Regions from separate parts of the Glutamicibacter ectropisis genome, predicted to be linked through region 3. Evidence: riboswitches for the same ligand, from Rfam matches in the RefSeq annotation. Region 3 holds a riboswitch; each other region holds the start of a gene.
What was found. A riboswitch is a leader RNA that binds a small molecule or an ion and turns the genes downstream of it on or off. The one in region 3 is predicted to bind S-adenosylmethionine.
Positions count from the first base shown of each region.

Region 1: linked by a shared signal. The riboswitch ahead of QMQ05_RS15870 (acyl-CoA dehydrogenase family protein) and the one ahead of QMQ05_RS01580 (acyl-CoA dehydrogenase family protein) in region 3 are both predicted to bind S-adenosylmethionine.
Region 2: linked by a shared signal. The riboswitch ahead of QMQ05_RS15895 (substrate-binding domain-containing protein) and the one ahead of QMQ05_RS01580 (acyl-CoA dehydrogenase family protein) in region 3 are both predicted to bind S-adenosylmethionine.

Region 1 is NZ_CP125942.1:3,378,046-3,381,322, forward strand. It holds gene QMQ05_RS15865 (acyl-CoA dehydrogenase family protein) at 1-48, opposite strand, end outside; gene QMQ05_RS15870 (acyl-CoA dehydrogenase family protein) at 76-1,302, opposite strand; SAM riboswitch class I at 1,353-1,443, opposite strand; gene QMQ05_RS15875 (LLM class flavin-dependent oxidoreductase) at 1,571-3,007, opposite strand; gene QMQ05_RS15880 (ABC transporter permease) at 3,004-3,277, opposite strand, start outside.
Region 2 is NZ_CP125942.1:3,384,552-3,387,828, forward strand. It holds gene QMQ05_RS15890 (sugar ABC transporter ATP-binding protein) at 1-143, opposite strand, end outside; gene QMQ05_RS15895 (substrate-binding domain-containing protein) at 127-1,167, opposite strand; SAM riboswitch class I at 1,236-1,326, opposite strand; gene QMQ05_RS15900 (SdpI family protein) at 1,602-1,958, shown strand; gene QMQ05_RS15905 (CdaR family transcriptional regulator) at 2,033-3,106, opposite strand; gene QMQ05_RS15910 (hypothetical protein) at 3,246-3,277, shown strand, end outside.
Region 3 is NZ_CP125942.1:333,361-336,637, reverse strand. It holds gene QMQ05_RS01580 (acyl-CoA dehydrogenase family protein) at 1-1,227, opposite strand, end outside; SAM riboswitch class I at 1,244-1,335, opposite strand; SAM riboswitch class I at 1,603-1,705, shown strand; gene acs (acetate--CoA ligase) at 1,853-3,277, shown strand, end outside.

The DNA of each region.
Region 1 (3,277 bases), 560 kb from region 3:
ACGGGCTTTGAGCTGGTTCAACCGATTACCTGTGGCAAGTACAGTCATCTCAGTTTCCTATCTGTAGAAAAGTTTTTAGGTGTACAGCGACAGTGGCTGAGATTCTCCGCGGAGGAAGTACGCGCCGACCTCAATCTTCTTGTAGTCCACCGGGTCGTGCAGTGAGTGGGTGCGCACATTGCGCCAGAACAGGTCTAGGCCAACACTGTTCGCAGTCGACGACGATCCGGTGACTTCAAAGATCCGGTTGGCCACCTCAACGCCTACCTCGGTGGACACCACCTTCGCTTCAGCAATCTCAACAGCCAACGCCGCACGCTCGGGCTGCGTCACCTCCCCTGCCTTGGAGAGCAGTGCATCAAATTTGCGGCCCAGCTTTTCGGTCAACGCTGCCACGGCAGCAGTTCGTGCCTTGAGCTCACCCACGGTGCGCTGGAAGATTGGATCCTGGGAATAGGTCTCAGCCTGCGAGAACAGCCACGCGTTCTTGCGCCCCAACAAGATCTGCTTGCCACGGGCCAAGGCACCCTCAGCAATACCCAGGTAGAAGTTCGCGAAGGCCAGCTGGATGCCCGGGGTCAGTAGGGTCGAGACCGGCTCATCGGTGACTTCACCAAGAAGATCAGTCGGCTCGATGCGTACATTGTGATACTTCAGCGAGTTCGACGCACTCAGTCGCTGGCCTAGGTAGTCCCAGTCATCAACGATTTCTAGGCCCTCACGGTCACGGTCGATGATGAAGGCCAGCACCTGGCCCTTGCGTTCGCCCTCGGTGACTTCCGCGTTGATGACGATAACCTCGCCTACCCCGGAACCGGTGGAGAACCGCTTGGCACCATTGAGGCGGAAGCCATCACCCTCAGGCACGAGGGTCAACGTGGGATCAACCGGGTTGACCGAATCGCCCCACAGCCAGCCGCCCTCAACGGTGCGCTGCCACCACTGGGCTTGGGTTTCAGGCGCCGCGTAGAAGGCAATGCCCGACTGGTTCACGTAGTGGTAGGCCAGCAGCTGAGAAATTGAGCCATCGGCCGTTGCCAAGATGCGGACCGCTTCAAAGGCGGTCTCCCAGTGTGCCCCGGCGCCACCAAATTCGGTCGGCACCAGCAGGTTCAACAAGCCAGCTTCACGCAGTAACTGCACCTCAGCGAAGGGCTGAGCATTCTTGCGGTCGCGTTCTAGGGCGTCGGTAGCCAGCTGGTCGGCGACCTTTTGTGCGATCTCGCGCCAGTGATTAAGCTCGGCTTCATCGGCGGTGCCGGTGTAAGGCACGCGCGGTAGCTGGGTACTGATAACCGTCATCTTCGTTCTCCTTAGGACTGTGGATTCCGAAGGACGCAGAATTTTCTGCAGATCCATCGAACCTGGCGTTAGCACTTACTGCGGGATGCAGGTTTGCTGCGGCGTCGCGGAGCCAGGTCTCTCAGCCGCTCTGGATGGTGTGTTCTTTCAGTGAATCACCGCGCGATGGCTGGCGGAAGTCACGAGGTCACAGGACGGAACATCGTCATTTTTCGACACGTTCACCGCTCTGAAACGGTAATAAAATTCCGTCATATTTACTCATATGTCATTTGGCGCCTAAAACAGCCTCTGGGATTTGACTAGCCTTGGAATCTGCTGCGGAAGCTTGGCCAGCATAAGCCCCACGGTAGGCCGCTGCCGGGTGATCGTCAGCAACTCGTCGTTGTCCTTCTCCGGCCAAATATTCGCGCAGCGTATTCCCTTCATAGCCGGCCCAGGTTCGTCCACGCTTGCGTAGCTCCGGAACCACCAAGTCGGTGAATTGCTCGAAGGATCCCGGGGTGATGGCGTAGGCCAGGTTGATTCCGTCCAGCCCGGACTCATCCACCCAACGCTCAATTTCATCGGCCACTGTTTCGGCCGAACCCACCAGGACCGGGCCGATGCCACCCACGCCGAGGTAGTCGGCAATCGAATTCGGTGTCCACTTCTGTTCTGGGTTCGCGGTGGTAAAAATCGACAGGGCGGAGCGGGCCGCGTTGGTCTCCAGATATTTCAGTTCTTCATCCACCGCGTACTGGCTCAAATCCAAACCTGACCATCCGCCATAGAAGGTCATAGCCCCTTCACGTGAGGCATAGGACTGGTACTCACGGTAAAGCTTTTCTGCCTGCGCATCTGAATCAGCCACCACCGTCGTCATCAGGGCATAAATTTTTGCAGCATTTCGAGGCCGGCCCACCGCTTCAAATTCGTCACGGATCGCATCGGTCTGCCTGCGGGTGACGGCAGTATTAATGGAGTTCAGGAAGATCCCTTCGGCATGTTGTGCACCGAAGCGACGACCACGAGATGAGGCACCTGCCTGGAAAATCGCCGGCGTACGCTGAATCGATGGCTCTGAAAGGTGAATGCCCGGGACATTGAAGTGCTGACCTTGATGGTTAATCGGGTGCACCTTGCTCGGATCGGTGTAGATCCCACGTTCCCGGTCCTTGACGACTGCTCCCTCTTCCCAGGAGCCTTCCCAAAGCTTGTAGACCACTTCCATGAATTCATCGGCAATGTCGTAGCGTGCATCATGATCTAGCTGGCGGGTCATCCCCAAATTTCGTGCCGCCGACTCCAGATAGCTCGTCACCACATTCCAGCCAACCCGGCCACGGGTGAGGTGATCTAAGGAAGAGAATTTACGGGCTAACGCATAAGGCTGTTCATAGGTCAGCGCACTAGTCACCGCAAAGCCAAGGTTCTTGGTAGCCGCGGCCATCGCGGAAACTTGCATGAACGGATCATTCAATGGAACCTGATCAGCATCTAATAGGGCTGGGCCACTGGAGTTTTGGTACACATCATAAATGCCCAAGACGTCGGCCAAGAACAACGCATCAAAACCACCGCGTTCTAGGGTTTGCGCCAGCTCCACCCAATATTCCAGGGTGTTGTATTCATCGGCTCGATTCTGCGGATGGCGCCACAGTCCCGGGCTCTGATGGCTCACGCAGGTCATGTCGAAGGCGTTGAGGTGAATGCGCTGGCTCATGAGTTACTGTTTCCTTTTCCTGTGGTTGATATGTGCTTCTTAGCAGTGCGCAGCTGGGCGAAAATCCCGGTGGACGATTGACCCTGGTTTCGCCCGAGCACGACGGCGGCGAGCAAGATGGCCAGCAGTACGAGTCCACGGGCCAGGTCCTGGAAGAAGAAGGACAGTCCGATCAGGTTCAGTCCGTTATCCAGCAAGCCAAAAATCACTACACCAATCAGCGTTCCGCCCACGGACACACGCCCATAGCGAGAGATCGTGGCCCCGATG
Region 2 (3,277 bases), 550 kb from region 3:
GACTTCCCTGCACCGTTTTCACCTACGAGGCCCAAGACTTCTCCGGCTCGAAGTTTCAGCTCTACTTTTTCAAGCACGCTCACGGTACCAAAGGATTTGTTGATACCGCGCATGTTCAGCAGTTCATTAGATCCCGTTGTCATTGCGCACCTGATTCACATTGTCCTTGTCAACAAAAATCGGCTCGGCGTAGCTGGTGGCTGGTACCTTGTCGGTTTGCCCGTCGAGGAAGAGCGCGATGTTTGTGGCCGAGGTGGCCGCAATTTGCTTGGTGGGCTGAGCAACGGTGAACTGATATGAGCTCTGTGGATCTGCGATGAGGTCCAAGGCTCCGGGCTCTGCGTCCACGCCGTACAACTTGATGTCGTTATCTGTCGGGTCGATGGCCTGCGCGGCACCGATCAGTGGCATGTCCCAGCAAGACCAGATCGCGTCGACTTCACCTTCCGGTAGCCTGCGCAGTTGATCCTGAATCTGGTTCTTGGCATCTTCGATCGTGCCTTCGTACTTGTCCTGTAGCTCAGGGGTGATCTTCTCAATGTTTGGGTAGTCTTCCAGCACCAGATTCAGACTGTTGTAGCGAATACGGCACGGAGTCACACCGGGGAAGCCGTTAAAGACGAGAATCTTGCCTTTGCCATGTAGATCTTCAGCCATGGTGCGCGCCAGCGTGGTGCCGACATTCCAGTTGTCGCTGGTGACGTTGTTCTTGGAGTATTCGCTCTGGAAATCGATGGTGAACAGTGGGATACCGGCCGCATCTACCTTGGCCAGCGCAGGGGTTAATGTCTGGGCGTCGCCCAAGATGACCACGATGGCATCTGGTGATTGGGTAATCAGGTTTTCGACATCAGAGACGTGTTTTTCGTCTTTTGCTTCGGCCTGGGTGGCAATCACTTCGCCACCGAGTTCTTTGACCCGTTCTTGGATCTGCTGATACACCACGCGCGAGTAGTCGTGCAGGATGTCCTTGGCAGCAATTCCGACTTTTTTACCTTCGAGTGACGGCACATCGTTCAGTGACTGTTCCGTTTGTGGGGTGGTGTTTTGCGCCGCTACCGGTGCCACGTCAGGTCGTGGTTCCTTGAGCGAGCAACCGGTCAGCAGTGTTGCTGCTGCCATGGTTACTGCCAATAATTTCAGGGTGTTCGGGCGAGTGCGAGTCATGCCGTCCCTCTCTTAGACATAGTGAACCGAGGGATCCCGAACTCAAAGTTGCGCTTCGCTACCCGGGAATTCCATCGCTCCTGGCGTTAGCACTTTCTGCGGGTTGCAGACTTGCTGCGGCGTCACGGAGCCAGGTCTCTCAGCCGCTCTGGATGGGTATTCTTCGAGTTAAACATCGATCCGATGGGCGTGCCATTAACGCGTCACCGGAGGGAACAAAGCGTCAGAACTCTTCACAAAACACGGGTTCATCCGGCCAAAAACGGTGTCAGAAGTGCCGGAGTCACGTCATATTTCCGCATATTAAGCTCTGCGGATGAGTTGCACGTCTAACTGCACTGTTCAGTTTTCGTAACAGGACGGGTGTTGAGAAATATGGCCACTGTATAGACTGAATACAAAGTCACCATCTAAGGGAAATTTCAATGGACCCAATGAACACCATCAGTCTGATGTTTGGGCTGGTCATACTGACCGTGACCGCCAGCATTTTGGCTCCGATGACTGCCTCGGGCCAGCTCAAACGCAACACTGCGGTAGGCATCAAAACCCGTCACACCTTATCGAGTGATGAAGCGTGGTTGGCTGCTCACCGCCATGCCGCACCCACGCTCAGAATGACAGCGTGGATTGGATGGGTACTGTTGGCCATCGCCGCAGTTCTTTGCTTTATGCAGAAATTCCCGTGGGCGCTGACCGTGACCGCTGTCGGCTTCTGCCTCAGTCTTTTGCTTTTGCTCGTGGCAGGATTCCGCGCCAATAAGATTGCCAAGCAGTACCCGAGTAGTTAGTCGCTAGTGTCTCTCGTGGCGAAGATTCGGCCGCGAAGGATCAAAAATATCCATCTGCCAACAGGCTAGTTGCATTAGAAGATCTGTAATTGCCCCAAGGCAACTCGCGCATAAATCGCGTGCTGTAGGCGTAACGATTCACTGGTGAGGCGCGTATCCACACCGGTGACCTGCCCGATACGCTCCAGCCTCTGCATCAGCGTATTGCGGTGAATGTGTAAAATCTCGGCCGCTTGAGACATCGAAGCAACGCTTGCCACCACCAAGAGGGTTTTTGCTTGTTCTTGATTCAATTCCTGCGCAGGCATCGCAAGATATTTGAGGTTAGATACCGGTGTGCGGGCGATAGCCACCGCGATCTCTTCAGTCCACAGTTCACGATGCCCCTGATCTGGAATCAGTTCAGGACGTGCCACCAAGGTGCGCAATACTTCCGCCCGGGCCAAGAGCTCACCGACATCTGCCATCCCCGGGCCGCCAAGATACCGATCATCGGGTCCAACAACGCTTTGGCCATGATCTTCACTAGCCTTGCGAAGTCTCCACCTCGCGCCAAACAACGTCACCCAAGAGGTACTTACCCCTTGGGTTCCTGGCTGTGCAAAGGCTGACTCTTGCCCTGCCGCTTGTCCTTTGCCGACTAGACACACTTCCAAGTGCAGGTGCCCGCTGAGCCCATGTGCCTGAAGCATCCGGCCAATGATTTCCGGTGCGACATTCCCGGCGAGCAAGGCGGAAAGAATATCCCTGGCTTCGGCTGCCCGGCGAGCGCTACGCGAATGCTCACGTTCTTGGGCGACCAGCAGTTGCACGGTCAGCGCAATCAGCTCAGCTAGTGGTTCCACCTCATGGGGTGCACCGGTAAGTCCAATGACTCCACACACGCGGTCATTAATCTTCAGCGGAAGATTCACCCCGGGCTGGGTCCCGGCGGTTTCATCGCCGTGAGTGACTCGGATGACCCGCTGGTCTCGAAGCACTTCAAGGCTTCCTGCGTGCAACGTTCCGATGCGCGAGCTATCACTGGAGGCGATGATTATTCCATGCTCATTCATGATGTTCACATGGCGATTAATCGTTGGTGAAATGGTGTCGACAACCTTTTGCGCTAGTGCGCTGGCTAGTCGTGGTTGCTCCATTTCGCTCATGAAGTCATCCTAGCTTCCTGCCCCAAAAACATGGAGGACTCACCGCGACGCGCATCAAGGTTTCGCACTTTCGTCCTTCACCTTGCCGCTGGATGATGTTAGGCTCACCCCAGTCAAGTATCGCAAGGAAAGGTTCACCATGAGTTCGGCGATCAGTTACTTAACCGGGGG
Region 3 (3,277 bases):
GTGGGTGGCGATGGTGCGGGCATTGCGCCAGTGTCGATCCAAGTTACAGATCACGCTGGTGGACGATGCTCCAAGCCCATCAAAGAGTTTGCTCGTGGCTCCGATGACCAGTGGCTGGACAATGGTTTGTGCCCGGTTAGCTGCTAGTTCACAGACCGCGTAGCGTTCCTCATCATTTAGCCCTGGGTCGATGAGGGCGGCTTCAACCTCAAGGACAGCACCGATCACCACCGAGTCAGCGGCGAAGGACTCTGCGGAGACCTCACCGACTAATTGCAGTACTTGTGGTTCGCGGTGTACCGGCACTCCCGTGCCGGTGGTGAAGATGCGCGTACGATTCTGCACCGAAATACGCAGGTCATTCAGTGCTGCCCGCGCTATGCCAGCCTGCACGGCCATGAGTACCAGCTGGAAAATCGCTGCCTCAGGGTCATTCTTCTGCTGTGGCATGAAGGTGTCTACCGGCACCTGATGGAATTCCGTGGTTCCCGTACCGGTGAGACCCTGGCCGAAACCATCCCAGTCATCCAAGATTTTTACGCCACTATGTTGGGTGGAGACCACCGCAATCTGGCGCCCGGCAAGCTCCGGGTGAGCCACAGCCACCGTGGTCCAGTCGGCAAAGATAGTGCCGGTGCAGTAGTACTTTTCACCAGTCACCAGCCAACGGCCATCAACCTGGCTGGCTTTGGTGTTCAAGGTACCAAGCGCATTGCCGCCACGTTCGGTGTACGCGTTGCCGACAATTTGTCCCGCGGCAATGCGGGAAACCCACTTGCTACGTAGTTCCTGATCTTCAAGAACCAGAACATTTTCAACAAATGCGATATGCGCGCGCCATAGCTGGCCCACATGCGAATCAGCTTCGGAAAGTTCGATGAGTAGACGGAAGACGTCAACCAGTCGTGCGCCGTACCCACCTTCGGCGACTGGGATACGTAGCGCCCCAAAGCGTTCTCGATTGAGCAGGCCTACCTGCTCAAAAGGCAGTACGCGGTTCCGGTCACGTTCCTTGGCGGTGGCTGCAATCTGCGCGAAAACCGGGCGGAAGACTTCAGCCAAGCGATCATATTGTTCGTCTGCGCTAGGGCCTGGGGTGACCTTGAGTAGTTGCCGGGTAGGCAGCTGCTCTTGGAAGTCATCTAGTCCCATGGCGCTAGCCTGCGAAGGATCACTGAGCTGGTTGAAGTCCAAGCTTGTGGTGTTTGGCGACTCGCCAAATGACATTAGAAATCCTCAATTCTTTCCATCGGTCCTGGCGGTAGCACCGTCCCGCAAATCGGGTGGTTGCTGCGGCGTCATCGAGCCAGATCTCTCGGCCGCTCTGGATGGGTTCTCATTCATTTGTAGCCGTAACAAAGCGGTGCTTCCAAGCCACGAAGTCACATTTCGTCGTGACGATGCGCCGGTTTGACAGGCGGTTTGCACAGGCAACTTCGCATTCCACCGAAGATGAACTCATGAAAATCATCAATCATCGATCAAACCGGCATTCAATGAAATAAATAACGAAATATCTCGTGCGTGTGACGTAGTTATCGAATATTTTTCATGTTACGCAAGATTTGCATTCAATTCGTTCGAAATCATGTAATGGACGGGTAACCATCCCGAGCGACCGAGAGATCTGGCTCCTAGACGTCGCAGCAACCACCTATGAATCACATGTTCCATAGGCCGGTGCTACCGCCAGAACCGATGGAGATGATCATGGCACTGAACTATGCACAGCCTCAGGGACAAGACCCGGCCAACGCTTCAATTGCGCTGGCTATCGAGCGGGGAACCTGATTTCGCCTCTCCCGCAGCTTCTCAACTTGTCACCCATTAACACTCCAAGGAATTATCTTTCATGACCATCGAATCAGCATCGACCGCCACACTGGTGTCAGAGGAAGCACGCCAAGCATTCTGGGATGAAGCGGCGCACCTTCTAGATTGGGACACCGAATGGCACACCACCAGCCAAATTCTCCCCGCTGACCCAGTAGCCAAGCGTGGCCCGCAGATTTCTTGGTACCTCGGTGGCAAACTCAATGCCGCGGTGAACTGTGCCGACCGCCATGTTGCGGCCGGTCGCGGTGACAAGGTTGCGCTGTACTTCGAGGGCGAACCCGGCGACCGTGTAGCCGTCACCTACAAGAACTTGCAAGAACGCGTCAGCCAAGCTGCCAATGCCTTGGAATCCTTGGGTGTGGTCAAGGGCGACCGCGTGGTCATCTATCTGCCAGTACTTATCGAAACCGTCGTCATCACCTTGGCTTGCGCCCGCATTGGCGCGATCCACTCATTGGTTTTCGGCGGGTTCTCTGCTGAGGCGCTGAAGTTCCGCGTGGAAGACACCAAAGCCAAAGTCTTGGTAACCACGGACGGCCAGTTCCGTCGTGGCACTTCCGTGCCGGTCAAAGACAACGCCGATCAGGCGGTCTCGGGCGAAAATGAAATTGAAAAGGTCCTGGTCATTCGCCGCACAGGCGATGAGATCCCATGGACCGAAGGCCGAGATGTTTGGTGGCACGATGTGGTCGACACCCAGCCCACCGAGCACGCTGCACAGTCCTTTGACTCGGAAACCCCGCTATTTATCATGTACACCTCAGGGACGACCGGACAGCCTAAGGGCCTGGTACACACCACCGGCGGTTATCTGACTCAGGCAGCCGCCAGCTACAACATGCTTTTCGCCAACCCTGATGTTTCAAAGCGAGACCAAGACGTTCACTGGTGCACCGCAGACCTAGCCTGGGTCACCGCCCACACCTATGAGATCTACGGTCCGCTGTCGAACGGCGTTACTCAGGTCATCTACGAAGGCGTACCAAATGCCCCACATCCTGGCCGTCACTTCGAAGTCATCGAACGCTACAAGGTCACCAGCTACTACACCGCGCCAACGCTAGTGCGTTCGTTGATGGGCTGGTTCCCGCAGGGCATTCCAGCTTCCTACGACCTGTCCTCCATCAATATTGGCGGCACCGTGGGCGAAGCAGTGAACCCGGAGGCTTGGAAGTGGTTCCGTGAACAGTTAGGTCGCGATACCACCGAAGGTCTTCCCATGGTAGATACCTGGTGGCAGTCCGAGTCGGGAGCCACGATCCTTTCGCCACTGCCCACCGACGAGTACTTCAAGCCTGGTTGCGCTGCCCGCGCCCTGCCTGGAGTTTCGGTGGACATCGTTGATGCTCAAGGCCAGCGCGTTGCACCGAACACTCAGGGAAATATTGTCATCACCCAGACGGGACCTTCGATGGCACGAACCGTTTGGGGTAATCCAGAA